DNA from 2 places in the Citrobacter portucalensis genome. Region 2 is predicted to be linked to the other one. Evidence: riboswitches for the same ligand, from Rfam matches in the RefSeq annotation. Region 2 holds a riboswitch; the other holds the start of a gene.
The links. A riboswitch is a leader RNA that binds a small molecule or an ion and turns the genes downstream of it on or off. The one in region 2 is predicted to bind cobalamin.

Region 1: it holds a riboswitch for cobalamin, as region 2 does, so the genes downstream of both, LY264_RS09540 (cobyrinic acid a,c-diamide synthase CobB) here and btuB (TonB-dependent vitamin B12 receptor BtuB) in region 2, are expected to answer to the same signal.

The regions. Positions count from the first base shown of each region.
Region 1 is NZ_CP092466.1:1,995,259-2,010,746, reverse strand. Features, by position in the region: gene cbiM (cobalt ECF transporter S component CbiM) at 1-325, opposite strand, end outside; gene LY264_RS09595 (cobalt-factor II C(20)-methyltransferase) at 322-1,035, opposite strand; gene cbiK (sirohydrochlorin cobaltochelatase) at 1,032-1,826, opposite strand; gene LY264_RS09585 (cobalt-precorrin-6A reductase) at 1,837-2,622, opposite strand; gene LY264_RS09580 (precorrin-3B C(17)-methyltransferase) at 2,619-3,344, opposite strand; gene cbiG (cobalt-precorrin 5A hydrolase) at 3,344-4,399, opposite strand; gene LY264_RS09570 (cobalt-precorrin-4 methyltransferase) at 4,380-5,153, opposite strand; gene LY264_RS09565 (decarboxylating cobalt-precorrin-6B (C(15))-methyltransferase) at 5,146-5,715, opposite strand; gene LY264_RS09560 (cobalt-precorrin-7 (C(5))-methyltransferase) at 5,705-6,310, opposite strand; gene cbiD (cobalt-precorrin-5B (C(1))-methyltransferase CbiD) at 6,304-7,440, opposite strand; gene LY264_RS09550 (cobalt-precorrin-8 methylmutase) at 7,437-8,069, opposite strand; gene cbiB (adenosylcobinamide-phosphate synthase CbiB) at 8,080-9,039, opposite strand; gene LY264_RS09540 (cobyrinic acid a,c-diamide synthase CobB) at 9,036-10,415, opposite strand; cobalamin riboswitch at 10,504-10,678, opposite strand; gene pocR (transcriptional regulator PocR) at 11,011-11,922, opposite strand; gene pduF (propanediol diffusion facilitator PduF) at 12,126-12,935, opposite strand; gene pduA (propanediol utilization microcompartment protein PduA) at 13,461-13,742, shown strand; gene pduB (propanediol utilization microcompartment protein PduB) at 13,742-14,554, shown strand; gene pduC (propanediol dehydratase large subunit PduC) at 14,573-15,488, shown strand, end outside.
Region 2 is NZ_CP092466.1:4,835,102-4,850,589, forward strand. Features, by position in the region: gene murB (UDP-N-acetylmuramate dehydrogenase) at 1-773, opposite strand, end outside; rRNA gene rrf (5S ribosomal RNA) at 1,206-1,321, opposite strand; rRNA gene LY264_RS23335 (23S ribosomal RNA) at 1,411-4,316, opposite strand; tRNA gene LY264_RS23340 (tRNA-Ala) at 4,520-4,595, opposite strand; tRNA gene LY264_RS23345 (tRNA-Ile) at 4,703-4,779, opposite strand; rRNA gene LY264_RS23350 (16S ribosomal RNA) at 4,851-6,390, opposite strand; gene murI (glutamate racemase) at 6,772-7,623, opposite strand; gene btuB (TonB-dependent vitamin B12 receptor BtuB) at 7,568-9,424, opposite strand; cobalamin riboswitch at 9,490-9,676, opposite strand; gene trmA (tRNA (uridine(54)-C5)-methyltransferase TrmA) at 9,792-10,892, shown strand; gene LY264_RS23370 (YijD family membrane protein) at 10,965-11,324, opposite strand; gene fabR (HTH-type transcriptional repressor FabR) at 11,340-11,975, opposite strand; gene sthA (Si-specific NAD(P)(+) transhydrogenase) at 12,167-13,567, shown strand; gene oxyR (DNA-binding transcriptional regulator OxyR) at 13,550-14,467, opposite strand; gene argH (argininosuccinate lyase) at 14,801-15,488, opposite strand, start outside.

The sequences.
Region 1 (15,488 bases), 2.3 Mb from region 2:
GGATAACCGCCAGGCCAACACCGGTAGGATGTGAGCAGCTTCCAGTAACGGAAGGAATTTTCAGCGCCGACAGCACAAAAATAAAGGCGCCACACAGGGCCAGCAAAACCTTCTGGTGGTTATCCTCCTGCACGATTTGGCGCAGACGTACCAGTCCGTACCACAGGCAGGGTAAAAACAGCAGCCACCAGGCCAGCGCCCACATCGGCGGCAAGAAACCTTCCATAATGTGCATGGCGAACGCTTGTTCAGGAACAATCATCAGTAATAGCGCCGCAGCCAACCCGCTGAAAGACAGCTGTTTTAGCTGTTGTTCAAGCTTCATTGTGCATACTCCCACTGTTTATTGACCAGAATGGTCGAAAAATAAGGCAGCGGCTGATCGTCGCTCACCTCATCCAGATGACGCCAGCACTGTTCACCTGGCAGCGTGGCTTCAGACATCATTAATGCACAGTCCAACAAACCCTCTTGTTGTAGCAGCGCTTTAATACGCGCAAAACGACCGTACACTTTCATCAACACCAGACTGTCATGCTGTTTTAACGCTTGCTGGATTTCCGCTTCCGGTGCGGTACAGGAGACCACCGCCAGTGACTGCTGTTCCATAGCGAGCGGCGTTTTGGAACGCGCGGCAATCGCGGCGAAAGACGTGACGCCAGGAACGATTTCCAGCCAGTCAGGACAACCAATACGCTGAAGTAAAAAGACCCAGGTGCTGAACAGCATCGCATCGCCGAGAGTGATAAACCCCACCTGCTTACCGGCCTCGACTTCCTGAACCAGCGCGGCAGCAACTTCATCCCAGACGGCCTCTTTTTCAGCGCTATCGGCACTCATAGGAAAATGGCAGCAGCGGACTTCGGTCTGTTCACCGATATACTCACGTACAATCGACAATGCCAGACTGTCGCCGCCTTTACGCCCGGCAGGCGCATAGAGAATATCCAGCGCGCCCAGCGTGCGTGCGGCACGCACGGTAATCAAGTCGGAAGCACCTGGCCCGGTGCTCAGTGCATACAGTTTTCCGCTCATGCTGCTTCCTCCAGCGCCACATTAAGCGCCTGCTGTAAATGTGCCACGAACATGGCGCGAACCGCTGGGTTCTCACCCAGACCACTAAGCCACGGCGTAGCCGGTATCCCTGCTGCATTGAACAACGTTTTCCAGGAATCATCTTCGTCGGAGGCCATATCGTTGATGGCATGGTCGCCAGCGACTAACATCAGCGGCATCAGATGAACCGCCGTCACCCCTTCCTGAGATAAACTTTCAATCAGCACATCCACTTCCGGATAGCTTTCCACCGCCCCAACCCGCGCGGGAAAGCGCTGCGCCGTCATCATATGATCGAGACAGGCATAGGCGGCAAAAGCATGGTGGCTGGCACCGTGTCCCATAAAGACCACTTTTTCACTTTCGCCAAGCGCCGGCATCTGCTGTTGCAGCGCCAGCATCAACTGTGCGTAATCTTCATGGCTGCTCAGCAGCGGTACGCCGAGCGTCAGGCGTGAAAACAGCGGACGCATACTTTGCACTTCGCGGACAATTTTTTCGTATTCGTCACCATTAATAATGTGCAGCGACTGAATAGCTACATCCTGATACCCCTGCTCCGCCAGTTTTTGCAGCGCCTGCAGCGGCGTGTCGATTTCAATGCCGTCGCGCTGCTTGAGCTTGCGGATTATCATCCCGGAGGTAAACGCCCGGAACAGGTCGCGGTCAGGGCAGCTAGCTGCAAGATCGCGCTCACAGGCCACGATATTTTTCTCGCAGGTGTCGTGATAGCTGGTGCCAAAGCTGACCACCAGAAGCGCCTTTTTCATCTCAAACTCCTTAAGCAGTGGCCAGCCAGCGCGTTAAACGCGCCCCAAAGGCGGCCTGACTTTCCAGTAACTCTTCTCCCGTCACCAACGGTGCCGGACGTGTAATCACGATGCAGGGGATACCGGCATCCAGACAGGGTTGAACTTTTTCCTGATAACCACCTTCAGCGCCAGATGCTTTGGTGATCACCACATCAGCCTGACACTGACGATAAAACGCGGCGTTGAACTCGGCGCTAAATGGCCCGCACAGTGCGAAGATTTCACCGACGCCAAATCCCAGATCCGCGCATTGCTGAATGACCTCAGGAACAGGCAGAACGCGCGCCAGCAGCGTTTTTTCAGGCAACCCTTCGCGCCAGATGGCCAGATCTTTACTGCCGGTCGTCAGCAGTACACGATCGCCGAAGCGTCGCGCCACCTCACAGGCTTGCGGAATGCTTTGTACGGTGTACAGGTGCGGGTGAGTTAAACCACTCAACTGCTCAGGGCGCTGGTAGCGGCTCAGCAGTACGCCCGCCGCTTCGCAGGCGCTCATGATGTTGCGGCTCACCACCTCGGCGTACGGATGCGAGGCATCGATCACCCAGCGCGTCCGATTTTCCTGTAGCCAGGCAATCATTTGTTCGCGCTCCAGACGCCCGCAGCGCACCTGGCCTTTGATGTCTCCCGCCAGTTGTTTCCCTGTTGGGGTTGCAACTGACAGGGTATAGGCCACGTTTGCCGCATCCAGTTGCTGGCACAGCATGCGCGCATCGCTCGTACCGCCCATGACCAGCACATCACCATAATTCACAGCACATAACCTCGTGGTGTGATCATCAGGCCGTCCTGAACATAGGTTGTTTTGTTACCCACGATCACAAGGCTGGTCATATCAACCGGTTCGAAATCCATTTCACCGAGCGTGGTTAACCATTTTTCCTGCTTTTTACGTCCGGCAGACTTCACAATACCCACCGGCGTTTGTGCGCTTTTGCTGGCGGAAAGCAGCTCAAATGCGCGCGCCAGATGACCTTCGCGACCCCGACTGCGCGGGTTGTAGAAACAAATAACAAAGTCTGCCTCACCGGCGGCAACGATGCGTTTTTCGATAACCGGCCATGGCGTTAACAGATCGCTTAAGCTGATGTGGCAGAAGTCGTGCATCAGCGGCGCGCCCAGCAAAGAGGCCGCGGCAATACTGGCGGTCATGCCAGGTATTAGCCTGACCTCAACATCCAGCTTTTGCTTGCTGACCAGTTCAAGCACCAGCCCGGCCATACCGTAAATCCCCGCGTCACCGCTACTGATCAGCGCCACGTTGTGACCCGCCTGTGCCAGTTCGATCGCCGCCTGGCAGCGTTCAATCTCTTTGCACATTCCGGTTTTGATCACCTGCTTGTCACCCGTGAACGCTTTTACCAGATGGGTGTAGGTTTTATAGCCAACGATGATTTCCGCTGCCTGCAGTGCTTCAACGGCTTCCATGGTCATCATTGCCTGCGAGCCAGGGCCAATTCCAATTACGCTTAACATCAGTGTGAAACTCCCAAAGTGATAGTGACGCCCTGTTCTCGCAGGGTCTCGCCCAACAGTTTTCCGTGGCTCAACAGCCAGGCTGCAGGACCGGAAACGCTTCCTGTACCCACCGTTTTGCGAACAAACGATGAGGCTGGAAAACGGTGCTCATGCTCACGCAGCGCGTCAGCAGTAAAGGTTTCGAAAGGAACGCGGCAGCACGAAGCCAGTTGGATAAGTCCCTGTTCATCCTTTTTCAGCGTGATGCTGCCAATCGCTTTTAGTGCCAACGGATCGAGCTGTTGAGCTTCAAGTTGCCGGGCAAGCAGCGCAGCCAGCAGAGGGAACGGCGTATCACGGCGACAGCCAATTCCGGCCACAACCCGCTGTGGCACCAACTTCCAGTGCGGAACAGGCAGGTCAGGTAAATTGGTGCGTAAGGTGATGCACACCAATGCATCCAGTTCAGGGAGCTGGTTGAGATCGGTAACCGTGATAAATCCGCGCCGGTCGCAATGGCTGACATCCTGCGTCAGTTCGTCATCCCACCACAGACCAACCCGCTTATTGCTGACCAGCATCTGATTCACGATCTTCACCGCCGAACGGAAATCACTCATCCGGGCATTCAGTTGAAATGCCAGCGTATCCAGTGCCGCCATATCGTTCACATCCGTCGCGGTAGTGATAACCGGGTCAGCGCCCAACATGCCCGCCAGATAACGCGCCAACGCATTGGCACCGCCCGCGTGACCGGAGAGCAGGCTGATGACATGCTGGGCACGTTCATCAATGACCACCACCGCCGGATCGCAGAATTTGTCATTGACCAGCGGGGCCAGTACGCGCACCGCAATGCCGGTCGCACCGATAAAAATCAGCGCCGAGTAATTCGTAAACGCTTCGCGGGCGGTATTCGCAAAGCCGTTTTCAAAGGGAATAACCCCCTCCTCCAGCAGCTTTTCACTGGTAAAACAGGTAACCGGCAGCATGGCTGCCAGACGTTTCGCCAGCACAACGCCACCAGGAGTCAGGCAAAAAAGCGCAATTGACTCAGGCTTTACGGTATTCATGGCTAAAGTCCGCCGCATAGAGTTTGGAGTAGTGATACTCCGAGCCCAGGAAATTACCGACCAGAATAAGGGCCGTTTTACGGATGCCCGCATCGCGAACCTTGTCGCCAATATCCGCAAGGGTCCCGCGCACGGTCTGACTTTCCGGCCAGGTCGCTTTATAGATCACCGCCACGGGCGTGGTCGCCGGATAGCCGCCTTCAATCAGACGCTCAGCCACCCGATGAATGCGCTGGACGGAAAGATAAATAGCCATTGATGTCTGGTGGCTGGCAAAAGACTCCAGCTGTTCACGCTCTGGTACCGGGGTGCGGCCTTCCAGGCGCGTAATGATCAGGCTCTGTGAAACTTCGGGCACGGTATACTCAACGCCCAGCTCTGCCGCCGCGCCGAGGAACGCGCTGACGCCGGGCACCACCTGCCAGTCAATCCCGCGTTTGGTCAGCTCCTCACCCTGCTCGCGTACGGAACCGTACAACGAGACATCGCCGGTTTGCAGGCGCACAACGGTCTTGCCCGCTTTCACTCCGGCTTCCATCAGATCAAGGATCTGCTCCAGATGCAGTTCGGCACTGTCGTGACATTCAGCACCGGCAGGGCAATACTCCAGCAATTCAGTGTTAATCAGCGATCCGGCGTAGATAACAACCTGCGCCTGCTGCAGCAACCGGTAACCTTTGAGGGTAATCAGCTCGCGATCGCCAGGACCTGCGCCAACAAACCACACGCTACGGGGATCAAAAATCTCAGACATGGTTTCCTTCCTTCTGACAGGCGATAACAAATACGGGGTTATTCGGTTTAAAATAGTGACCATTGCCAAGCGTGGTAAGCGAGGAAACCTGTAGCTGCAGGCAATCCACTCCCTGTACGCCAAGATGATCCAGATGTGCCAGCGCGGTGTTGAGGTTTTCCTGGAGGATAAACGTCATCACCAAACGCCCTGCGGGATGCAATTGGCGCATCGACCAGTCAATCAGTTCGGTCAGATGGCCGCCGCTGCCGCCCATAAAAATGGCATCGGCTTTTTCCGCGATAGTCATGGGAGCAACGCCGGGAAAAATATCGATATTTGCGCAGGCAAAATGCTGGCGGTTTTCATCCAGCAACCTGAGCGCAGCCGGGTTACGTTCGATGGCCGTTACACGTAATCCGGGATATTGCAACGCCGCCTCTATCGACACGCTGCCGGTTCCGGCACCAATATCAATCAGGTGACTGGCGCGGTGTAATTCAAGTTTTGAGAGGGCAAGTGCGCGTACCGCTTCTTTGGTCATCGGCACTTTCTCTCCACGCAGAAACAGCTCATCTTTCATCAAGGATCACCACTGCATTCATGTCATATTCAGCGTTAACTTCACGCACAGGCAGGAAATGGATCTGTTCGTTTTCCATCGCCAGGTTTTCGCCAATCACCATCCAGCGATGCCCCATGCCTCGGGCAATGAGCTGCTGCGCGATTTCACGCGGGCCACACAGCGCATCAGTCACCATCGCCACCTTGTTATGTCGCGCCAGCTCATCAAAACAGACGCTGCGGCCATGGCTACTGGTCAGCCACATATCGTTCATATCAATACCGGACTGCGCGCACAGGTACTGCACCGCACTAATGCCGGGAATAATCCGCACATTCTCAATACCAAAATGCGCCACCATGCGCGTCCCGATGCCGTAAAACAGGGGATCGCCAGACGCCAGTACCACAACATGCTTCTCCTGGTGCGCGCTAATCCAGCTCAGGAGTTCCGGGATATTGGCGCCAAGAGCAAACTGTTCACCGGCAAAATCCGGGAATTGCTGCAAATGCCGCTTTCCACCGACCAGAACATCCGCCGTCGCGACCGCTTCTCGTGCCGCAGGCGTCATCAAATGCAAACCGGCGGGGCCCATCCCTACAACGGTTAACATTGCATCTCCTCAGCAATTTCTGCGACCGGACGATTACTTCCAAGAACCTGATTATCAAAAGAAAACATGATGGCATCGCAGGTCGGTGGATTTTTGGTAAAGCGCAATGTTTGCAGGACACGCATACAAATGCGCTGAGCCAGATGGTCATAAATGTGCTGGAAACTGTACGCCTCGATATGTTCCATCGCCGCTTCGGTGGTATCGCACTCGCTGACCAACGTCAGCAGTTCCAGCGGTGCGCCAAGTAGCGCGAGGTGAGCCACCAGCGTTTCCATGCGGGCATCGGCAATATGGCTATGAGTGTGGAAGATCCCCGCCGCGATTTTGATGAGCTTACCGGGGTGCCCCACCAGTACGATTTGTCGGAACCCCAGACGTACGGCTTCTTCAATCATGTAACCGACAAAGTTGCTCATGGTGACCACAACCTGGGTGTCGATACCCATCTGCTCGCGCACAAAACGCTCGCCGTGGTTTCCCGGCACCAGTACAACACGCTCCAGCCCTGCCGCCCGCTTAATTTCCAGCTCAAGCGACAGTGAACGCTTCCAGCTCTCTTCTGACATCGGCGTGACAATACCCGTGGTGCCGATAATCGAAATGCCGCCAAGAATGCCAAGGCGAGAGTTGTAGGTTTTTTGCGCCCGTTCTTCGCCTTCTGGCGCGAAGATTTCAATCTGCGCCCCACGATTTGGGCCAATCGCTTCGCGGACGGCAGATTCAATGGTCTGGCGAGGTGTACGGTTAATCGCCGAACCGCCCACCGGCAGGCCAATCCCTTTGCGGGTTACCGTACCGACCCCTTCACCGCCCTGTAAGGCAATCACGCCACTATCGTCTAACGTCACACGGGCAAAAATCAGCATGCCGTGGGTGGCGTCCACATCATCTCCACCGTCTTTGCGGATGGCCGCTATTGCCTGCTGCCCTTCGATATGCGGTGACTCCACGTTCAGGCACAGCGTCACCCCGGAAGGCGTCACGATGGAAACCTGATGGATGAGGTGTTGGCGCAATACCATCAACGCGGCAACTTTTGCCGCCGCCGTGGCGCACGATCCCGTGGTATACCCTTTACGCAGCGCTTTACCGTTGTGCCACACCGGCGTATCGAAGGCCTCGCTCATCGCGCCCCCTGCATGTGATAAAGCATGGCGTTGACGATAGCGGCGGCGACATTGCTTCCCCCTTTGCGGCCTAACGCTGCAATGGCGGGCAAATTGCTTTGGGTCAGGGCATCTTTCGACTCTTCAGCACCAACGAATCCGACCGGTACACCCACCACACCGCTGACGGCAACATCATGCTCAAGCAGGCGGAACAGCGCAGTCGGCGCGTTGCCAAAGACAAACAGCTTTTCCCCCTCTTCCTTCACCGCAATGTCGACTGCCGCCATGGACCGGGTAATACCCTGCTCTTTTGCCGTACGCACAACCCGCGGGTCGCTGATGTAGCAGCGGCATTCACCGCCGAATTTTGCCAGCAGCGTTTTATTGATCCCGGAAAGCGCCATCGTGGTATCGGTATAAATCACGCTCGAACGGCTAAGCGCCGCACAAAACTGCTCCAGCACATCACTGGAAAACCACAGAATGTCCAGCCAGTCGAAATCTGCCGTCGTGTGAATAACCCGCTTGATAATGGCTTCATGTAACGGACTGGCAAACTGATAGTCCGGACGGGTTTCACGGATGATCTCGCCAATAATGTCGAAACTTTTGGCTTCAATCGCCTGGGGTTGCTGGATGTATTGCATTATGTTGTCCTCAGGCTACACCGACCCACAGCCACCGCAGCGCAATAAACAGCGCCAGTGCCAGCGTCGATGCCACCCACATCAGTCGAATCGTATGGGAAATGTCGTCTACCGAAATGTCACGTTGAGCATCACCGATCCACGGTTTCTCAACGCGCTCGCCAAAGTAGTCATTAGGACCACCCAGCCGAATGCCTAATGCCCCGGCTACGGATGCCTCTGACCATGCACAGTTTGGGCTGCTGTGGTTGTAGCGATCGCGCCAGCCAATCTGTAAAGCTCGCGAGCCGTCTTTACGACATAAAAATGCCGCCACGCCCAGCAACAGCCAGCTCAGTCTTGCAGGAATAAAGTTCGCGACATCGTCCAGACGCGCGCTGACCATACCAATAGCGCGGTATTTTTCATGTTTGTAGCCCACCATGGAGTCAAGGGTGTTTACCGCTTTGTAGGCCATCGCCAGGGGCGCACCGCCGAGGAGGAGAAAGAACAACGGCGCGATAATGCCGTCTACGGTGTTTTCAGCCACGGTTTCCACCACCGCGCGATTGATCTGCTGCGGTTGCAGCTGTGAGGTATCACGCCCCACAATCCACGATAGTTTTTCCCGACTCTGAGCAAGGTCACCGGCACGTAGAGGACGTTCGACATCCTGCGCGGCCTTTGCCAGGCAGCGCCCGGCCAGCACGGTAAAGATCATCCATACCTCTACCACCCAACCCAACCAGGGATGAATAGATTCTGCCAGTGCCAGCACGCCCCAGGACACCGCCCAGGTCAGACCAACTACCACAATCCACATCACCGCACCGCCAATGCGCAGCGCACAGTCGCTATGGCAATAACGCCGAATAACTCGCTGCACGGCAGAAATCAGATTACCAATCCAGCGCACCGGATGCGGCCAGTTCTGCGGATCGCCGATGATAAAATCAAGCAGCCAGGCAACACACCATGCAAGGATCGTCATAGCGCACTCCTCGCAGCTGCCAGCCAATGGTTAAGCATCTGCGGACGTTGAGCAAAATGAACGTGTAGATAGCTGGCGAAGGTGTTTCCGACCTGCCAGCCGCCGGACCAGGCTTGCAGCGTTTTACCATCGCGCACTTTGCGACAGTTCATCACCGCTGGCGTTTCAGGGGTAAAATCGGAATAGTGGAATTCATGCCCGCGCAGCACTTCGCCTTCTGCAGCTAACAATGTTTGCTGCGCGGCCTGCGCTTCGCAGTAGCCAAATCGGGTCAGACGTTTCCCCATTTTGCTGTGGCCGGGAATGATATCCGCCATCAGCCAGGTATCGCCGTTGCTGTCCTCAAGCGAACTGCCTAGATACATCAGCCCGCCGCACTCTGCATAAATCGCGACGCCACGTTGATGTGCCTCTCGCAGTTGATTCAGCATCGAGACATTGCGAGCCAGCGCCGCAGCGTGTAGCTCAGGATATCCTCCACCTAACCAGATCATCTGACAGTCCGGCAAACAGGTGTCGTGCAACGGGCTAAAACGAACAATATTTAGTCCCGTACGTTCCAGCAGCGTAATGTTATCCGGGTAGTAGAAGTTGAAGGCTTCGTCATCGGCAATGGCAACCGTTAGCCCTGCTCCGGCGTCTGCGGCAGGCAGCGCGGGCCATTCGCCAGCAGGAGGATTGGTTGACTGGCTTAGTGTCAGCAGCGCGTCGATATCAAGGGTTTGCTCCAGCGTCGCGGCAAAAGCCTGCCACGGTTGCTGATTGATAACCGACTCACGTGCGGTTACTAAACCCAGATGACGTTCGGGAAGGGCAACGCCCTCCATACGGGGTACGTAGCCCAAGACGGGTACATCGCAGTAACGTTCGATTGCGACTTTCAGTAACTGGTAATGCGTTTCGCTGTTAACCCGATTAACAATAACGCCGGCGATGTTCAGGGTGGGATCAAAATGCTGAAAACCCATTACCGTTGCGGCGATTGAAGTGGAAACGGCTTTGCCATCAACCAGTAAGATGACCGGACAGCCTAACTGTTTAGCCATCGCGGCGGTGCTGCAGTAGTTTGGGTCGGTACCATAGCCGTCATACAGCCCCATCACACCTTCAATAACGGCGATATCCGCATGTTGCATCTGCTCGTTGAATAGAGCGTTCAGCGTGGGGACGGGAAGCATGAAGCTATCAAGATTGCGGGAAGCGGTACCGCATACCGCTGTATGCCAGCCGGTATCAAGGTAATCAGGACCCACTTTGCAAGGTTGGACGCGCAAACCGCGTTTTTTCAACAAGCTCAACAAGCCCAGCGTCACCGTGGTTTTACCACAGCCGCTTCCGGTACCTGCAAGAACAAATGCGTGAAAATTGGCCGCCATACCCTGATCCTGTTCAGGGTGGTAGGGGTGTAGAGATACCCAGTCTCTCGACTGTATGCATCTGAACCACCCACTTCCCACCGAAGTTGTTGGTAGTCACTGACAGGCAGGTCTTCTGGCTTAGCGTCATCCTCACCCGTCCTTCCCAATCTTGCGATCAGTGGTCCATACGGGGTCGTCAGCATCACAGCAGCGGGGGCTGCGGGGGATTCTCACCCCCTTCCCTACCACAAATGTGGCAAACCTGTCAGTTCAAGAGCCTGGTTAATTAAGCTCTCTGTTATGAGGTAAATTCACGACCTCATGACAATAATTCAATTTAATATCTTTCCGAGTTCATTCAGCCAATTTTCTGGCCTTAACCCACTTATTCACACGTTCACTTTTTGAATGAAAGTATCAGCTAAGAATAAAGAAAATCATTCACACAGACACTGTATCTCATCACAAAAATAAAAACTGGTGCAGTTTATCCCTCTAATACCATTATTTTGTTGCGCTATGACAATTTATTGACTGCTGTTGTCACATTTCATTTTATAATGACTAACATAGCGCCCGATATCAAAAATCGGCAATAGCAAAATATTGCTATTTAAGCGGATTCACCGCGTGAAATGACATTTATTTGCTGGCGAAATGCCTGCGGCGTAATCTGATAGGTCTGGCGGAAAACTTTGCAAAAATAACTTGTTTGCGAAAAGCCTAAATTACGCGCAATGCTGGCTATACTCCAGTCACTGTGACAAAGCAGCTCTTTGGCACTGGCCATTCTTTGCTGGTTTACCCATGCGTTAAAACCAATACCCTGATATTTTTTGAACAATTTGCTGAAATAGTACGGGCTAAGGAAAACATGAGAGGCAACATCCTCCAGACGCAGATCGTCTGATAAATGTGCATCAATATAGCGCAGGGCTTTTTTCATTTTACTGTCATGAGGGTTGGTACTACGGTTAGCGCGTACCGGCTCTGACTGCTGCGGGTTATCTTTGATAACAACAAAATTAAGCTGTTTCTTAAGGCAATTTTCGACGATGAGCTTGAGTAAATCCGCTGAAGCAATGACTCGAGAATAGTCCATTTCAGGTACATTACGGAACTCGTTGACCAGTTCGGGATCGGCTTGCCAGCGGTCATCGACGTTCAGAATATCAACGAGGCCAACATCGTTACTTAAGCGTACTTGTCCACAAAGCACAAATCCTACCAGATGTCCCGCGATGACCAGCGGAATTGAGAAATCGGTAAGTCCGGCATGGCAGCGATAAATGCAGGGTTGATCGGATTTAGAGGCTTCCAACCCTCCACAGCGGTCGCTCATACGACAACGCGTACTATGCTGAGGATGCTGGCGCATCAACTGGCAAAAAGGAGTGAAATTAAAAAGCTCAGAAATTTCATCACCGTGAATATTGACAACCACAACAGCCAGACTGGTGGCCTGTGCAAAATCCTGTGCGATTTTATTAATGAGTTCTGAGTTCAGGGCACTCGCAGAAATCATGATAAAACCTCTCAGTTAATTTATTGTTATAAATAAAACATATTATTCACACATTCATTTTCATCTCGCGATCCAGCGCTCTGATGAAAGTCAGCATTGAACATAACAAAAGTCTCCCATTGTTGGGAGACTTTTTAAGCCGTTCAGGAAACCGGATCACGAAAACAGTTTTTACCTTTCAATAATAAACATCTTTCGTGAAGCTAGCTCTCGTTTTCCTCCAACTTACACGAATTACACGGTAAATTTTTGCCAATAAAATAACGATAAATTGCTGCGCCCGCACAGGCGCCGATGATAGGTGCCACAATCGGCACAATGAAATATGGGATATCACGCCCACCTGTCATCGCAACATCACCCCACCCGGCCATCCAGGCAAACAATTTGGGACCAAAATCACGTGCCGGGTTCATCGCAAAGCCGGTAAGTGGACCGGTTGATGCGCCGATAACAGCAACCAGAATACCAATCAGCAGTGGTGCTAACGGGCCTTTGGGAACACCGTTACCGTCGTCCGTTAGCGCCATAATCATCCCCATCAGAATGGAAGTAATCACCACTTCAACCAGTGCGGCCTGCCAGACACTCAGTGCGGCGGCAGGATACGTACTAAAAATGCTGGCAAGTTGCAGGCTTTCCAGACTGCCGCGTACCATTTGGTGGGCTGATTCATACTCAATAAATAAGCTGCCGTACAACAAATAGGCCAGCATAGCGCCACCAAAGGCCCCCGCTATCTGAGCGACAGAATAAGGTAGTACCTTACGACCCGGAAAACAGGCAAACAACCAAAGTGCGATGGTAATAGCGGGATTGAGATGGGCCCCAGAAATCCCGGCTGTCAGGTAAACTGCAAGCGAGATCCCCAAACCCCATATGATGCAGATCTCCCACAATCCCAAACTGGCACCCGCGACCTTCAGGGCGCTCAGGCACCCAATACCAAAAAACAAAAATAGTCCGGTACCCAAAAACTCAGCAATACATTGCGCTCTTAGTGAATCGTTCATTGTGACACCTTCTAAGCAGAGTTCGTGTCTTTACCAGCGGACTCCTTGCTGGCAGGAAGATTACTTCAAGGCTTACTATAAAAATCTGTACCGGCAAATTGTTGGCAATCTGCAAGCGACATGCCCTTAAAAATCGTGTTGTGATAGCAAATTCTTGCTATCACCTTTATTAAAGCAGGCGGTAAAACGAGGATTTACCCTATTAAAAGTACATTTTCAAAATAATAAAATATTGCGAACAGCAGAATTCCATTTTCAAACGATCATCACAATTTCATTTTTCTCGCATAGCAAATGATATTTAAACTGTCACTCGGTAAAGTGTAAATATGGAATTAACATAACCAAATATTCACATTACTTAAACTAAAAATAACCAATAAAAACAAGTTGCTATAATAATATATGGCAATTTTATCTCACCATAACCCCACTATTTTTTCACTCTTACTTTCAACTCAGCCATTCTTTTTCCTCGCTTCTTTTTATAGTCATGAAAATCGGGACAACCCAGGCGAGGTCTTTATGCAACAAGAAGCGTTAGGAATGGTAGAAACCAAAGGCTTAACTGCAGCCATAGAGGCCGCAGATGCAATGGTGAAGTCAGCCAATGTAATGCTGGTCGGCTACGAAAAAATTGGTTCGGGGCTGGTAACAGTCATTGTCCGTGGCGATGTCGGCGCAGTCAAAGCAGCAACAGATGCAGGTGCCGCCGCAGCCCGTAATGTGGGAGAAGTGAAAGCCGTACACGTCATCCCACGCCCGCATACCGATGTAGAAAAAATCTTACCGAAGGGAATTAGCTAATGAGCAGCAATGAGCTGGTTGAACAGATCATGGCGCAGGTGATTGCTCGCGTGGCAACGCCGGAACAGCAGGCTATCCCTGAAAATAATCCTCCAACACGAGAAACGGCTATGGCAGAGAAAAACTGCAGTTTAACGGAGTTTGTCGGTACCGCGATTGGCGACACCGTCGGTCTGGTAATCGCCAACGTAGACAGCGCCCTACTGGACGCAATGAAACTTGAAAAACGGTATCGCTCCATTGGCATCCTTGGCGCCCGTACTGGCGCAGGCCCGCACATCATGGCCGCCGATGAAGCAGTAAAAGCCACCAATACTGAAGTCGTCAGTATTGAGTTACCACGTGATACCAAAGGCGGCGCAGGTCATGGCTCGCTGATTATCCTTGGTGGCAACGATGTTTCCGACGTGAAACGCGGCATTGAAGTCGCACTGAAAGAACTGGATCGCACCTTTGGCGATGTTTATGCCAACGAAGCCGGTCACATCGAAATGCAGTACACCGCACGCGCCAGCTACGCGCTGGAAAAAGCCTTTGGCGCACCGATTGGCCGTGCCTGTGGCGTTATCGTCGGCGCGCCAGCATCCGTTGGTGTCCTGATGGCCGATACGGCCCTGAAATCCGCCAACGTGGAAGTTGTGGCCTACAGCTCCCCTGCCCATGGCACCAGCTTCAGTAACGAAGCCATTCTGGTTATTTCGGGTGACTCTGGCGCTGTTCGTCAGGCCGTTATCTCCGCCCGTGAAATCGGTAAAACCGTACTCGGGACCCTCGGCTCAGAGCCGAAAAACGATCGTCCGTCCTACATCTGATATCAGTGAGGCTGATTCATGAGATCGAAAAGATTTGAAGCACTGGCGAAGCGCCCTGTGAATCAGGATGGTTTCGTTAAGGAGTGGATCGAAGAAGGCTTCATTGCGATGGAAAGCCCGAACGACCCCAAACCGTCGATTAAAATCGTCAACGGTACAGTCACTGAACTGGACGGTAAATCCGCCAGTGAATTTGACTTAATCGACCATTTCATTGCCCGCTATGGCATTAACCTGGCGCGCGCTGAAGAGGTCATGGCGATGGACTCGGTCAAACTGGCCAATATGCTTTGCGACCCTAACGTAAAGCGCAAAGACATAGTGCCGCTGACCACCGCAATGACGCCGGCAAAAATTGTCGAAGTGGTGTCCCATATGAACGTCGTTGAGATGATGATGGCGATGCAGAAAATGCGCGCTCGTCGTACACCCTCTCAACAAGCGCACGTCACTAACGTCAAAGATAACCCGGTGCAGATTGCCGCTGATGCCGCTGAAGGCGCATGGCGCGGGTTTGACGAACAGGAAACAACCGTTGCCGTTGCACGTTATGCGCCATTTAACGCCATTGCGCTGTTAGTCGGCTCACAGGTTGGACGCCCGGGCGTATTAACCCAGTGCTCGCTGGAAGAAGCTACCGAACTTAAACTCGGCATGCTAGGCCACACCTGCTACGCGGAAACCATCTCCGTCTATGGTACTGAACCCGTCTTTACCGACGGCGATGACACGCCATGGTCGAAAGGCTTCCTCGCCTCGTCCTATGCTTCCCGTGGTCTGAAAATGCGCTTTACCTCCGGCTCTGGCTCAGAAGTTCAGATGGGTTACGCCGAAGGCAAATCGATGCTTTATCTGGAAGCCCGCTGCATTTACATCACCAAAGCTGCGGGCGTACAGGGCCTGCAAAACGGTTCAGTAAGCTGCATCGGTGTCC
Region 2 (15,488 bases):
TCAGCCTGCGGGTAATGAGGTGCTGTTGGGAATTTTGCCAGGAGCTCCTGCGCAATCTCTGCGGTGACAACCGGGTTTTTAAAGAAGCTTCCTGCATTACCGTTTACTTTCGGATCGGGCAGTTTTGTCGTGCGCATATGGCAGACAGAATCAAAAACCTGCTGAGGCGTCACCGTTGTAGGATCCAGGCGCGTCAGATCGCCATAGGTCAGTACCGGATGCCACTGTTTAGACAAGCGTAAACCAACAGCAATAATTGCGAAGCGATCCTGGTATTCATGTTTGAAGATGCTGTCACGATAACCAAAGCGACATTCTGCTGCACCAACGCGCAGATGTTTGCCAGTCGACAGCTCAACGCAGTCTACGTATTCGCAGACGCGCTGTAGCTCTACGCCATAGGCACCAATATTCTGGATTGGCGATGAACCCACGCAGCCTGGGATAAGCGCCAGATTTTCCAGCCCAGGCATACCAAGCTGCAACGTATGCTGGACCAGATGATGCCAGTTTTCACCCGCACCTACGTGCAAATGCCACGCATCAGGTTGTTCTGTAATCTCAATACCCTTAATACGATTGACGATCACCGTCCCCTGGAAGGCATCAAGAAACAGGACGTTGCTCCCTTCGCCCAGGATCAGTACTGGATGATGCGATGCATTGGCTGATTGCCAGGCATTCAGTAATTGTTGTTCATTTTCGGCGCAGACAAGTTCATTTGTTTGCTGATCGATACCGAAGGTGTTCCAGGCTTTAAGGGAGTGATTCATAGACGCTTTCCTGATGCAAAATCGCGCCTAGTTTACCGCATATACCGCAGGATGGCTTGTGTTATGGAGGCTCAGGATATAGCTTTGCACCCGATGGTGCGGTGTTGTGATGTGCCTGATGCGCTGCGCTTATCAGGCCTACAAAATACATTCAGCCCGGACCCTGTAGGCCGGATAAGGCGGTACGCCGCATCCGGCGGTTTTCACCCCGCACAGACGCAAAAAAGCCCATCCGTCAGGATGGGCTTCTTCACTTTAATTAATGCCTGGCAGTTTATGGCGGGCGTCCTGCCCGCCACCCTCCGGGCCGTTGCTGCGCAACGTTCAAATCCGCTCCCGGCGGATTTGTCCTGGCAGGAGAGCGCTCACCGACAGACAACAGATAAAACAAAAGGCCCAGTCTTTCGACTGAGCCTTTCGCTTTTATTTGATGCCTGGCAGTTCCCTACTCTCGCATGGGGAGACCCCACACTACCATCGGCGCTACGGCGTTTCACTTCTGAGTTCGGCATGGGGTCAGGTGGGACCACCGCGCTACAGCCGCCAGGCAAATTCTGTTTTATCACACACCCTGGCATGCGATGTTATCTGTATCAGGCTGAAAATATCTCTTTCGCCAAAACAGCTTCGGCGTTGTAAGGTTAAGCCTCACGGTTCATTAGTACCGGTTAGCTCAATGTATCGCTACACTTACACACCCGACCCGGCCTATCAACGTCGTCGTCTTCAACGTTCCTTCAGGACTCTCAAGGAGTCAGGGAGAACTCATCTCGGGGCAAGTTTCGTGCTTAGATGCTTTCAGCACTTATCTCTTCCGCATTTAGCTACCGGGCATGCCATTGGCATGACAACCCGAACACCAGTGATGCGTCCACTCCGGTCCTCTCGTACTAGGAGCAGCCCCCCCTTCTCCAGCGCCCACGGCAGATAGGGACCGAACTGTCTCACGACGTTCTAAACCCAGCTCGCGTACCACTTTAAATGGCGAACAGCCATACCCTTGGGACCTACTTCAGCCCCAGGATGTGATGAGCCGACATCGAGGTGCCAAACACCGCCGTCGATATGAACTCTTGGGCGGTATCAGCCTGTTATCCCCGGAGTACCTTTTATCCGTTGAGCGATGGCCCTTCCATTCAGAACCACCGGATCACTAAGACCTGCTTTCGCACCTGCTCGAGCCGTCACTCTCGCAGTCAAAGCTTATGCCTTTGCACTAACCTCCTGATGTCCGACCAGGATTAGCTAACCTTCGTGCTCCTCCGTTACTCTTTAGGAGGAGACCGCCCCAGTCAAACTACCCACCAGACACTGTCCGCAACCCGGATTACGGGTCAACGTTAGAACACCAGCCATTAAAGGGTGGTATTTCAAGGATGGCTCCATGCAGACTGGCGTCCACACTTCAAAGCCTCCCACCTATCCTACACATCAAGGACCAGTGTTCAGTGTCAAGCTATAGTAAAGGTTCACGGGGTCTTTCCGTCTTGCCGCGGGTACACTGCATCTTCACAGCGAGTTCAATTTCACTGAGTCTCGGGTGGAGACAGCCTGGCCATCATTACGCCATTCGTGCAGGTCGGAACTTACCCGACAAGGAATTTCGCTACCTTAGGACCGTTATAGTTACGGCCGCCGTTTACCGGGGCTTCGATCAAGAGCTTCTCCTTACGCGCTAACCCCATCAATTAACCTTCCGGCACCGGGCAGGCGTCACACCGTATACGTCCACTTTCGTGTTTGCACAGTGCTGTGTTTTTAATAAACAGTTGCAGCCAGCTGGTATCTTCGACTGATTTCAGCTCCACGAGCAAGTCGCTTCACCTACATATCAGCGTGCCTTCTCCCGAAGTTACGGCACCATTTTGCCTAGTTCCTTCACCCGAGTTCTCTCAAGCGCCTTGGTATTCTCTACCTGACCACCTGTGTCGGTTTGGGGTACGATTTGATGTTACCTGATGCTTAGAGGCTTTTCCTGGAAGCAGGGCATTTGTTACTTCAGCACCGTAGTGCCTCGTCATCACGCCTCAGCGTTAATAAGGTACCGGATTTACCTGGAACCTCCGCTACTACACGCTTAAACCGGGACAACCGTCGCCCGGCCAACATAGCCTTCTCCGTCCCCCCTTCGCAGTAACACCAAGTACAGGAATATTAACCTGTTTCCCATCGACTACGCCTTTCGGCCTCGCCTTAGGGGTCGACTCACCCTGCCCCGATTAACGTTGGACAGGAACCCTTGGTCTTCCGGCGAGCGGGCTTTTCACCCGCATTATCGTTACTTATGTCAGCATTCGCACTTCTGATACCTCCAGCATGCCTCACAGCACACCTTCAACGGCTTACAGAACGCTCCCCTACCCAACAACGCATAAGCGTCGCTGCCGCAGCTTCGGTGCATGGTTTAGCCCCGTTACATCTTCCGCGCAGGCCGACTCGACCAGTGAGCTATTACGCTTTCTTTAAATGATGGCTGCTTCTAAGCCAACATCCTGGCTGTCTGGGCCTTCCCACATCGTTTCCCACTTAACCATGACTTTGGGACCTTAGCTGGCGGTCTGGGTTGTTTCCCTCTTCACGACGGACGTTAGCACCCGCCGTGTGTCTCCCGTGATAACATTCTTCGGTATTCGCAGTTTGCATCGGGTTGGTAAGTCGGGATGACCCCCTAGCCGAAACAGTGCTCTACCCCCGAAGATGAATTCACGAGGCGCTACCTAAATAGCTTTCGGGGAGAACCAGCTATCTCCCGGTTTGATTGGCCTTTCACCCCCAGCCACAAGTCATCCGCTAATTTTTCAACATTAGTCGGTTCGGTCCTCCAGTTAGTGTTACCCAACCTTCAACCTGCCCATGGCTAGATCACCGGGTTTCGGGTCTATACCCTGCAACTTAACGCCCAGTTAAGACTCGGTTTCCCTTTCGGCTCCCCTATTCGGTTAACCTTGCTACAGAATATAAGTCGCTGACCCATTATACAAAAGGTACGCAGTCACACGCCTAAGGGTGCTCCCACTGCTTGTACGTACACGGTTTCAGGTTCTTTTTCACTCCCCTCGCCGGGGTTCTTTTCGCCTTTCCCTCACGGTACTGGTTCACTATCGGTCAGTCAGGAGTATTTAGCCTTGGAGGATGGTCCCCCCATATTCAGACAGGATACCACGTGTCCCGCCCTACTCTTCGAGTTCACACACATGCACTTTTGTGTACGGGACTTTCACCCTGTATCGCGACTTTCCAGACGCTTCCACTAACACACATGCTGATTCAGACTCTGGGCTGCTCCCCGTTCGCTCGCCGCTACTGGGGGAATCTCGGTTGATTTCTTTTCCTCGGGGTACTTAGATGTTTCAGTTCCCCCGGTTCGCTTCATTACGCCTGTATTCACGTAATGATAGTGTGACGAATCACATGGGTTTCCCCATTCGGAAATCGCCGGTTATAACGGTTCATATCACCTTACCGACGCTTATCGCAGATTAGCACGTCCTTCATCGCCTCTGACTGCCAGGGCATCCACCGTGTACGCTTAGTCGCTTAACCTCACAACCCGAAGATGTTTCACTTCTGATTGCGAAAATTTGAGAGACTCGAACACACCATTTTTCATTTCTTATTACGGAGAAATGAAACAGTGTGTCGTTTCAATTTTCAGCTTGATCCAGATTTTTAAAGAGCAAAACTTCGCAGTGAACCTTTTCAGGTACACTCTGAAGTTTTCTTGTGTTGTTGCAGTAAGTAAAGGATGGTGGAGCTATGCGGGATCGAACCGCAGACCTCCTGCGTGCAAGGCAGGCGCTCTCCCAGCTGAGCTATAACCCCATCGTAGAATGCTAATCTCTGTACCCTAATTCGTTTCCGGGCAAGGCGCGGTGGTGCGAAGCATACTGAAGTATGCGAGCATCGCCGTAACAGCACGGAGGCGAATTTGGTAGGCCTGAGTGGACTTGAACCACCGACCTCACCCTTATCAGGGGTGCGCTCTAACCACCTGAGCTACAAGCCTGCAGAGATTTTCTTACTGCTAATTTTCATCAGACAATCTGTGTGAGCACTGCAAAGGTCGGTTCTTTAAGGTAAGGAGGTGATCCAACCGCAGGTTCCCCTACGGTTACCTTGTTACGACTTCACCCCAGTCATGAATCACAAAGTGGTAAGCGCCCTCCCGAAGGTTAAGCTACCTACTTCTTTTGCAACCCACTCCCATGGTGTGACGGGCGGTGTGTACAAGGCCCGGGAACGTATTCACCGTGGCATTCTGATCCACGATTACTAGCGATTCCGACTTCATGGAGTCGAGTTGCAGACTCCAATCCGGACTACGACATACTTTATGAGGTCCGCTTGCTCTCGCGAGGTCGCTTCTCTTTGTATATGCCATTGTAGCACGTGTGTAGCCCTACTCGTAAGGGCCATGATGACTTGACGTCATCCCCACCTTCCTCCAGTTTATCACTGGCAGTCTCCTTTGAGTTCCCGACCGAATCGCTGGCAACAAAGGATAAGGGTTGCGCTCGTTGCGGGACTTAACCCAACATTTCACAACACGAGCTGACGACAGCCATGCAGCACCTGTCTCAGAGTTCCCGAAGGCACCAAAGCATCTCTGCTAAGTCTCTGGATGTCAAGAGTAGGTAAGGTTCTTCGCGTTGCATCGAATTAAACCACATGCTCCACCGCTTGTGCGGGCCCCCGTCAATTCATTTGAGTTTTAACCTTGCGGCCGTACTCCCCAGGCGGTCGACTTAACGCGTTAGCTCCGGAAGCCACGCCTCAAGGGCACAACCTCCAAGTCGACATCGTTTACGGCGTGGACTACCAGGGTATCTAATCCTGTTTGCTCCCCACGCTTTCGCACCTGAGCGTCAGTCTTTGTCCAGGGGGCCGCCTTCGCCACCGGTATTCCTCCAGATCTCTACGCATTTCACCGCTACACCTGGAATTCTACCCCCTCTACAAGACTCTAGCTTGCCAGTTTCGGATGCAGTTCCCAGGTTGAGCCCGGGGATTTCACATCCGACTTGACAGACCGCCTGCGTGCGCTTTACGCCCAGTAATTCCGATTAACGCTTGCACCCTCCGTATTACCGCGGCTGCTGGCACGGAGTTAGCCGGTGCTTCTTCTGCGGGTAACGTCAATTGCTGCGGTTATTAACCACAACACCTTCCTCCCCGCTGAAAGTACTTTACAACCCGAAGGCCTTCTTCATACACGCGGCATGGCTGCATCAGGCTTGCGCCCATTGTGCAATATTCCCCACTGCTGCCTCCCGTAGGAGTCTGGACCGTGTCTCAGTTCCAGTGTGGCTGGTCATCCTCTCAGACCAGCTAGGGATCGTCGCCTAGGTGAGCCGTTACCCCACCTACTAGCTAATCCCATCTGGGCACATCCGATGGCAAGAGGCCCGAAGGTCCCCCTCTTTGGTCTTGCGACGTTATGCGGTATTAGCTACCGTTTCCAGTAGTTATCCCCCTCCATCGGGCAGTTTCCCAGACATTACTCACCCGTCCGCCACTCGTCACCCGAGGAGCAAGCTCCTCTGCGCTACCGTTCGACTTGCATGTGTTAGGCCTGCCGCCAGCGTTCAATCTGAGCCATGATCAAACTCTTCAATTTAAAAGTTTGATGCTCAATGAATTAAACTTCGTAATGAATTACGTGTTCACTCTTGAGACTTGGTATTCATTTTTCGTCTTGCGACGTTAAGAATCCGTATCTTCGAGTGCCCACACAGATTGTCTGATAAATTGTTAAAGAGCAGTTGCGACGCGGCTTTCAGCTCACTGTCGCGAGGTCCCGTATATTACGTTTTCCTCATTCAGAGTCAAGCATTTATTTTTGCTTTTCTCTACGAGATTCTCAGTGGAACCCCGCTGACCCGGCGGCTTGTAATCCGTTGTTCCGTGTCAGTGGAGGCGCATTATAGGGAGTTATTTCAGGCTGACAAGGGGAAATTTAAAATAATCTTCCGAGTGCGTATTTTTTCATCAAAACCACTTAAACTGACAGTTTTTCGAGCGTTTTAAAGCCATAGCGCTGTAGCACAGGCAATAGTTGTTCAGCTTCTGTCGTCATTGCCATACAAAATGCAACGTTCTCATCGGTTGATTTCGCATCTGGCGCTTCATGCTCTAACAACCAGGCCGTGCGGCGCGCTATCGCGGCACCAGAATCCACCAGTCTCGTCCCCTCGGGCAGGACCTGTAAAAGCTCTTCCTGTAATAGAGGGAAATGAGTGCAACCGAGCACTACTGTGTCAGGTGGTTCAGACATCCGCAGCCATGGACGCAGAATACGCCGCAGTTCTTCCAGAGAAACTGTTTCACCGTGCAGCTTCGCTTCCGCCAGTTCCACCAGCTCAGCAGAACCCAACATTGCAATTTGGCATTCGTTAGCGAATCGCGCAATCAGCTCATGGGTATACGAGCGCTTCACCGTTGCACGTGTAGCCAGTAGCCCCACAACACCGTTCGCCGTGAGTCGCGCTGCCGGTTTAATCGCAGGCACCACGCCCACAACCGGGAAAGCAAATTTCTCACGTAACGCAGGGAGCGACACCGTGCTTGCTGTATTACACGCGATGACCGCAAGAGAGAGGGGATAGCGCTGCTGGACCGCAGTCACAATCTCAACAACACGCTCGACGATAAACTCCTCGCTCTTCTCTCCATAAGGAAAGGCGACGTTGTCGAAAGCGTAGATATAGTGGAGATCCGGCAGAAGACGCCGGATCTCGTCATAGACCGACAACCCACCGACGCCGGAATCAAACACCAGCACGGTGGGACGGGGATCAGAAGGTGTAGCTGCCAGACAAGGTGTATTCCCGTCCTGCAGTTGCGTAGCCATAAACTGTCTCGTAATCTTTATCGAACAGGTTGGCGATTTTACCACGAACTGTCAGCTGTGAGGTGATTGGATATGACACTCCGATATCCCACAAGCTGACGCCGCCTAATTTAACATCACGATTATTGTCGTAATCATTATCGTAACGTTCACCTATATATTGATAAGCAACGTTCCACCCCAAGTCCTGAACCTGCCCAGTTAACTCATACTTAACCTGCTGTTTTGCTCGGCGATAGAGTACCTTATTCGTATCATCATCCCGCGGGTCAACATACTGTAGCGTCAGGTGATGATCTACCGGGCCAGTCGTAACATTCCCAGTCCATTCCAGCCCTTTAATCGTGGCTGACTTAACGTTGACGTACTGGTTATTCTTGTAATCGATCAGGTTTTGAATTTCATAATGATATGCCGAAAGACGCCAATCAAGCGGCCCTGTCAATCCATCAATCCCTGCTTCCCACTGTTTAGATTCTTCCGGTTTCAAATTCGGGTTGGCTGCAATACCCGGCCCATAGGAAGAGGCAAAACGCGTAGCCCCGTATTGCTGACCAAGTGAAGGAGCCAGGAAACCTGTGCCGTAAGAGAGCGTTGCACGATAGCCATCAACAAACTCCCAGCCTGCAGCAGTCTGCCAGGTGCCATGCCAGCCGAATTGTTCATCATGATCTTCACGGCCTGAGGCTTCCAGCGTGACGCTATCAATTTGTTGTTGCCCAGTTAGATAAAGTCCGGTCGTATCACGTTTATAAGCGTCCGATTTCGTGGTACTACTGGAAGTCAGCTTTTCTTGTTTCCAGTCGACACCACCGCTAATCGCTCCATGCCCAACCTCAACGTTATTTCCCCACTGAATATAGCGCTGTTCCATATTATCCAGCGTAGCATCCCCCGCATAACGACCGAGTTGATTGCTATAGTTGTAATCTTTGAGATGCTGGTAGTTAGCAATCAGTTGGGCGGAATAGATACCTGAGCTGTAACGAAGGCCGGAATCCCAGGACTGAGTGTAATTCTGAGCTTCGTCATTACCGCCAGCATAGCCATAAGAGCCCTGATCGTAATCGCTATTCGCCGTGTAGCCGTAACCACGGAAGAAACCGGAGAAGTTATCGTTAAACTTGTGCTGCAAGCCGCCCCAGAACAGTTTGTTGCGATAACCATCGCGATCGCTGTCGCCGCTGTAAGGGGAGTCAGGTTGAATGTTAAAACCTTTGGTCGTCTGGTAAGCGCCAGCCGCCGTCACCATCGTGTCACCAAATCGTTTATTTATCGTGCCGTCGTAGGTCTGATAACCATCAGTCCCCATACCTGCGTTGATCTGTGATTTCTCTTCATTACTCATCGTAATGATGTTCATCACACCACCGATCGCACCAGATCCGTACACAGCTGAACGCGGCCCGCGAATATATTCAACACGTTGCACCAACGATACCGGAATCTGACCAATATCAATCGCATTACCGATGCCCGCACGCGCCATCGGCACTCCATCAATCAATACCAGCACATGCCGGGACTCAGTACCGCGAACATACAGCGAGGAGCTTTTCCCCATACCGCCGCTTTGCGAAATATCTACGCCCGGCAATCGGCGCATGACATCATTGAGATCTTTTGACTGCCAGCGCTGAATATCTTCACGCGTCACCACATCAGTGGGGGCAAGGACAGTATTAACAGGCTGCTGAAAACGGTTGGCAGTAACGACGAGAGTATCTGGGCTAGTATCCTGTGCCCAACCAGAAAATGCCGTGACGGAAAGTGCCGTGCACAGCAACGATTTTTTAATCATTGTAAAGCATCCACAATATAAGAAGGATGCCGCAGGTCCCACCGATAGTACGCGATGATGAAAGCCAGATGCGACGTTAGCCGGCAGGTCTTCGGGCTTGGAGGCAACTTAAAGAGACGATAACTTCCCACGGCATGCCGCAGTGTCTGCACCAGGTGCGCTCATCCCCTACCTTCCTTACCGCTGCGCGTCAGCTCCAGATTCACACTGGATTCCCTTTTAACTCACAGGACCGGAAAACGGATGCTACAGTTTGTTACAACCCACTGTCCAGACTGCGTATCACAATATCGGAAATCATCAATGACTGGACATCTGATGAGCAATCCCTACAATCCCCGCGTACTTTTATTTTTCAGGACGCATCATGACCCCCGAACACCTTCCGACAGAACAGTACGACGCACAGTTAGCTGAAAAAGTGGTGCGTCTGCAGAGCTTAATGACGCCATTTTATGCACAGGCTCCGGAAGTGTTTCGCTCACCGGTCAGCCACTACCGTATGCGCGCGGAATTCCGTCTGTGGCATGACGGTGATGATCTGTACCACATCATGTTCGACAGCCAGACCAAAAACCGTATCCGTGTCGACAGCTTCCCGGCAGCCAGTGAGCTTATCAACACGCTGATGACGGCAATGATCGAAGGCGTTCGCAACAACCACGTCCTGCGTCACAAACTGTTTCAGATTGATTACCTCACAACCCTGAGCGATCAGGCGGTGGTCTCGATGCTGTACCATAAAAAGCTGGATGACGAATGGCGTCAGGAAGCTGAAGCGCTGCGGGATGCGCTACGGGCGAAAAACCTGAATGTGCATCTGATTGGCCGGGCAACCAAAACCAAAATCGAGCTGGATCAGGACTACATTGACGAACGCCTGCCGGTTGCGGGTAAAGAGATTATCTATCGCCAGGTTGAGAACAGCTTCACCCAGCCGAACGCCGCCATGAATATTCAGATGTTGGAGTGGGCGATTGATGTCACCAGGGGCTCAAAAGGCGACCTGCTGGAGCTGTATTGCGGCAATGGCAATTTCTCGTTAGCCCTGGCACAAAACTTCAACCGCGTACTGGCAACGGAAATCGCCAAGCCGTCCGTTGCTGCTGCACAGTACAACATTGCGGCTAACCAGATTGAAAACGTACAAATAATCCGCATGGCGGCCGAAGAGTTTACTCAGGCGATGAACGGCGTTCGCGAGTTCAACCGTTTGCAGGGAATCGATCTGAAGAGTTACCAGTGTGAAACTATCTTCGTTGACCCACCGCGCAGCGGTCTGGACAGCGAAACGGAGAAAATGGTGCAGGCGTATCCGCGTATTCTGTACATCTCCTGCAATCCGGAGACGCTGTGTAAGAATCTGGAAACGTTAAGCCAGACGCACAATGTTTCACGTCTGGCGCTATTCGATCAGTTCCCGTATACGCACCATATGGAGTGCGGCGTACTGTTAACCAAGAAGTAAAACTGAACGTAGGCCGGCCGCTTCAGATTGCCGGATGGCGGCTTTGCCTTATCCGGCCTACAGTTACAACTGTTACTCTGCTATTTCCTGCTTACGGTTACGCACTTTAAAGCCGATCCAGAACACCAGAATCACCGACAGTACCGCCGGGAAGAAATTAGAACCAATATCCGGATATTCAGCGCGTACTACGGTGCTGTACAACAGAACGCCGAGGATAAAGCAGGCGGCAGCCAGGCCCGGCAATCCCACAGGCATGGTGCGGTTCTGATAGCGTTGATGCAGACAATAAACCGTCAGCACCAGCGAAATGATCGGGAATACTGAGAATGGCACAATGGAGCTAAACAGCGCCGCAAATGTACCATTGATCGATAAGCCAGCAACCAGCGCCAGCAGCAGCGTACCTTTATCTTGACCTGACTGTTTCATTGCTTGTCCTTCTCGTTACTCGGAGTGGTGCGTCATCTTCTCTTGTTCACGGCGGTACCAATAAAATGCGCCTTTCGCGATCATGCGTAGTTGCAATACCAGCCGCTCTTCCAGCTGTCGGCGCTGCTCAGCGCCAACATCCAGTGCTTCTGCCCCGGCGCTGAACACAATGGTTACCATGGCTTCGGCTTGCGCTTCAGTAAACGCACGAGGCATATGGTTTTCGAGTTCCAGATAGTCCGCAAGTTCCGCAATGAAGTGCTGAATTTCACGAGCGACCGCTGCACGAAACGCTGCGGATGTCCCCGAACGCTCGCGCAATAATAAACGGAAGGCGTTGGGATTGTTGCCGATGAACTCCATAAATGTTGAGACCGAGGTGCGGATCACACTCCCGCCCTTCGCGATACGCTGGCGCGCCTGGCGCATCAACTGACGCAGCATCAGACCGCTCTCGTCCACCATCGTCAGGCCGAGTTCATCCACATCGCGGAAATGGCGATAAAACGAGGTTGGCGCAATGCCCGCTTCACGAGCGACTTCGCGTAAACTGAGGCTGGCAAAACTACGCTCAGCGCTGAGTTGACTAAATGCGGCTTCTACCAGCGAACGCCGGGTTTTCTCTTTTTGTTGCGCTCTAACGCCCATCACGATGTCTGAATCCTTCCACATACCTTGCTGGCACTATACCAGAGATTAGGCGGTTGGCATGGCTTTGTGAATGATTGTTTACGCGCAGTTTGTGCTTCGACTTCGCAAAAAAGCACAACGATAATTGGGTTATCTCAACAACGATGTTACTATTCTGTTGCTTTTATGTATAAGAACAGGTAAGCCTGACCATGTCACATTCTTACGATTACGATGCAATAGTAATAGGTTCCGGTCCCGGCGGCGAAGGCGCGGCAATGGGTCTGGTTAAGCAAGGAGCGCGCGTCGCGGTGATTGAGCGCTATCATAATGTCGGCGGAGGTTGTACCCACTGGGGCACCATCCCGTCGAAAGCTCTCCGCCACGCCGTCAGCCGCATTATTGAATTCAATCAGAACCCACTGTACAGCGACCACTCCCGACTCCTTCGTTCTTCTTTCGCCGATATTCTCAACCACGCTGATAACGTTATTAATCAGCAAACGCGTATGCGGCAAGGATTTTACGAGCGCAACCACTGCGAAATTTTGCAGGGAAATGCCCGTTTTGTTGATGAACACACGATCGCCCTGGAATGTCACGACGGTACGGTGGAAACGCTGACTGCGGATAAGTTTGTTATTGCCTGCGGTTCGCGTCCTTATCGCCCTGTTGATGTCGACTTTTCGCATCCCCGGGTTTACGACAGTGACTCTATCCTGAGCCTGCACCACGAACCCCGTCATGTGCTGATTTATGGCGCAGGGGTCATTGGCTGTGAATATGCGTCGATCTTCCGTGGAATGGACGTCAAAGTTGATTTAATCAACACCCGCGATCGTCTGCTGGCATTCCTCGATCAGGAGATGTCCGACTCGCTCTCTTACCACTTCTGGAACAGCGGTGTGGTCATTCGCCACAACGAAGAGTATGAGAAGATTGAAGGTTGCGATGACGGCGTCATCATGCACCTGAAGTCCGGTAAGAAACTGAAGGCCGACTGCCTGCTGTACGCCAATGGCCGTACCGGTAATACCGATTCGCTGGCGCTGGAAAACATTGGTCTGAAAACCGACAGCCGCGGGCAGCTCAAAGTGAATAGCATGTACCAGACGGCGCTGCCGCATGTGTACGCCGTAGGGGATGTGATTGGTTATCCGAGCCTGGCATCGGCGGCCTACGACCAGGGACGCATTGCCGCCCAGGCACTGGTAAAAGGCGAAGCCACCGCGCATCTGATCGAAGATATCCCAACCGGGATTTACACCATTCCGGAAATCAGCTCCGTTGGTAAAACAGAACAGCAGCTCACGGCAATGAAAGTTCCATACGAGGTTGGCCGCGCCCAGTTTAAGCATCTGGCACGTGCACAAATCGTGGGTATGAGTGTCGGAACGCTGAAGATCCTGTTCCATCGCGAAACCAAGGAGATTTTGGGGATCCACTGCTTTGGGGAGCGCGCGGCCGAAATTATTCACATCGGACAAGCGATAATGGAGCAAAAAGGTGGTGGTAACACTATCGAGTACTTCGTTAACACCACCTTTAACTACCCAACCATGGCAGAAGCCTATCGGGTAGCGGCGCTAAATGGCTTAAACCGCCTGTTTTAACGCACTGTCGAAATGGCCATCCATTGATCCACGGATGGCCTCTGCCAGCTGTTCATAACGGCTACGCAGCGGCGAACCAGGACGGTACACCAGACCAATCGTACGACGCGGTTCGGGTTTAATGCATGGCAGATAAACGACACCATCACGCTTACGCTCCGGCGGAACGGCCAGCGCAGGCAGTAACGTAATACCGCTACCTGCCGCCACCATGTTACGCAGCGTTTCCAGACTGGTTGCCCGAAAATGGGTATCTTCATCAGCACCCGCTTCAAAGCAGAAACCCATCGCCTGATCGCGCAGACAGTGGCCATCTTCCAGCATCAGCAGTTTTTCACCCGCCAGATCGGACATCGGTACACAGTCACGGTTTGCCCATGGGTGATCTTCATAGATCGCCAGCATCATAGGCTCATCAAATAACGGTACTTCGATGAACGCCTCACTCTCTTTGACCAGCGCCAGAATGACGCAGTCGAGCTTGCCGCTATCCAGTTGCGCCAACAGCTGATGTGTCTGCGCTTCATGGAGATACATCTCCAGTTTTGGGAAGGTCTGGTGCAACATCGGAATAATATGCGGCAGCAGGTATGGCCCCACCGTTGGGATCAAACCAATATGCAGCGGGCCAGACATTGTCTCGCCTTGTTGGCTTGCCATCTCCTTGAGCACTTTGACCTCGCGCAGCACGGTGCGCGCCTGATCCACCAGCAGCAAACCGGCCTGGGTGAACAGCACTTTGCGACTCGTACGCTCCAGCAACATGACGCCAAGCTCATCTTCCAGCTTGCGGATCTGCCCGCTCAGCGTGGGTTGGCTAACGTGACAGGAGTCTGCCGCTCGTCGGAAGTGACGATGTTCGGCTAGCGCCACCAGGTATTCAAGATCACGAATATTCATTATTCATCCTCCATCGCCACGATAGTTCGTAGCGATAGGTAGCATAGCAACGAACGATTATCCCTATCAAGCTTTCTGTTTAATAATGCACCACAGAAACGGAACGGTACCCCTTTAACCCTTGAAGCTACTGTCCGTTTTGAGAGTTTTTCTCATACTCGAAATAACTAAAGCCAACGTGAACTTTTGCGGACCTTGCGTCCGCATTTTTTTTGCATAAAAAAGCCCGGCGTCGCAAAGCTCGGCCGGGTTATGGTTTGGTAGGCCTGATAAGCGTAGCGCCATCAGGCAGAACGGCGCACAGTGCCGGATGGCGGCTTTGCCTTATCGGACCTACAAGCGTGCCTTCGCGTAGTCGATCGCCTGCGCAACCTGCTGCGGCGACACGCCACCTTTCGCTGCACGTTTATCCAGACACGATTGCAACGAGAGGATCGGGTAAACGTCATCACCAATCACCTGGCTAAACTTTTGTAAGTCGGCAAGCGACAGCGCTTCCAGAGGTTTGCCCTGACGAATCGCCTCGACCACCGTTTCCCCCACAATATGGTGCGCTTCGCGGAACGGGACGCCCTTCGCCACCAGATAATCCGCCAGCTCAGTGGCGTTAGCATAACCCTGCTGCGCCGCTTCCTGACAACGCGGACGTTTCACCTGAATGCCATCCAGCACCAGCGCGGCCATATGCAGGCAGTCCAGCCAGGTGTCGAGCGCGTCGAACAGCCCTTCTTTGTCTTCCTGCATATCTTTGTTGTATGCCAGTGGAAGGCCTTTTAACGTCATCATCATGCCGGTCAGCGCACCCTGCACGCGACCGCATTTGCCACGGATCAGCTCCAGCGCATCCGGGTTTTTCTTCTGCGGCATCAGAGATGAACCGGAAGTCACACGGTCGGAGAGTTCAACAAAGCCCGCTTCGCCGGTGTTAAAGAAAATCAGATCTTCAGCAAAACGCGACAGGTGTACCATGCCGATAGAGGCATCGGAGAGTAACTCCAGCACGTGGTCACGGTCAGAAACG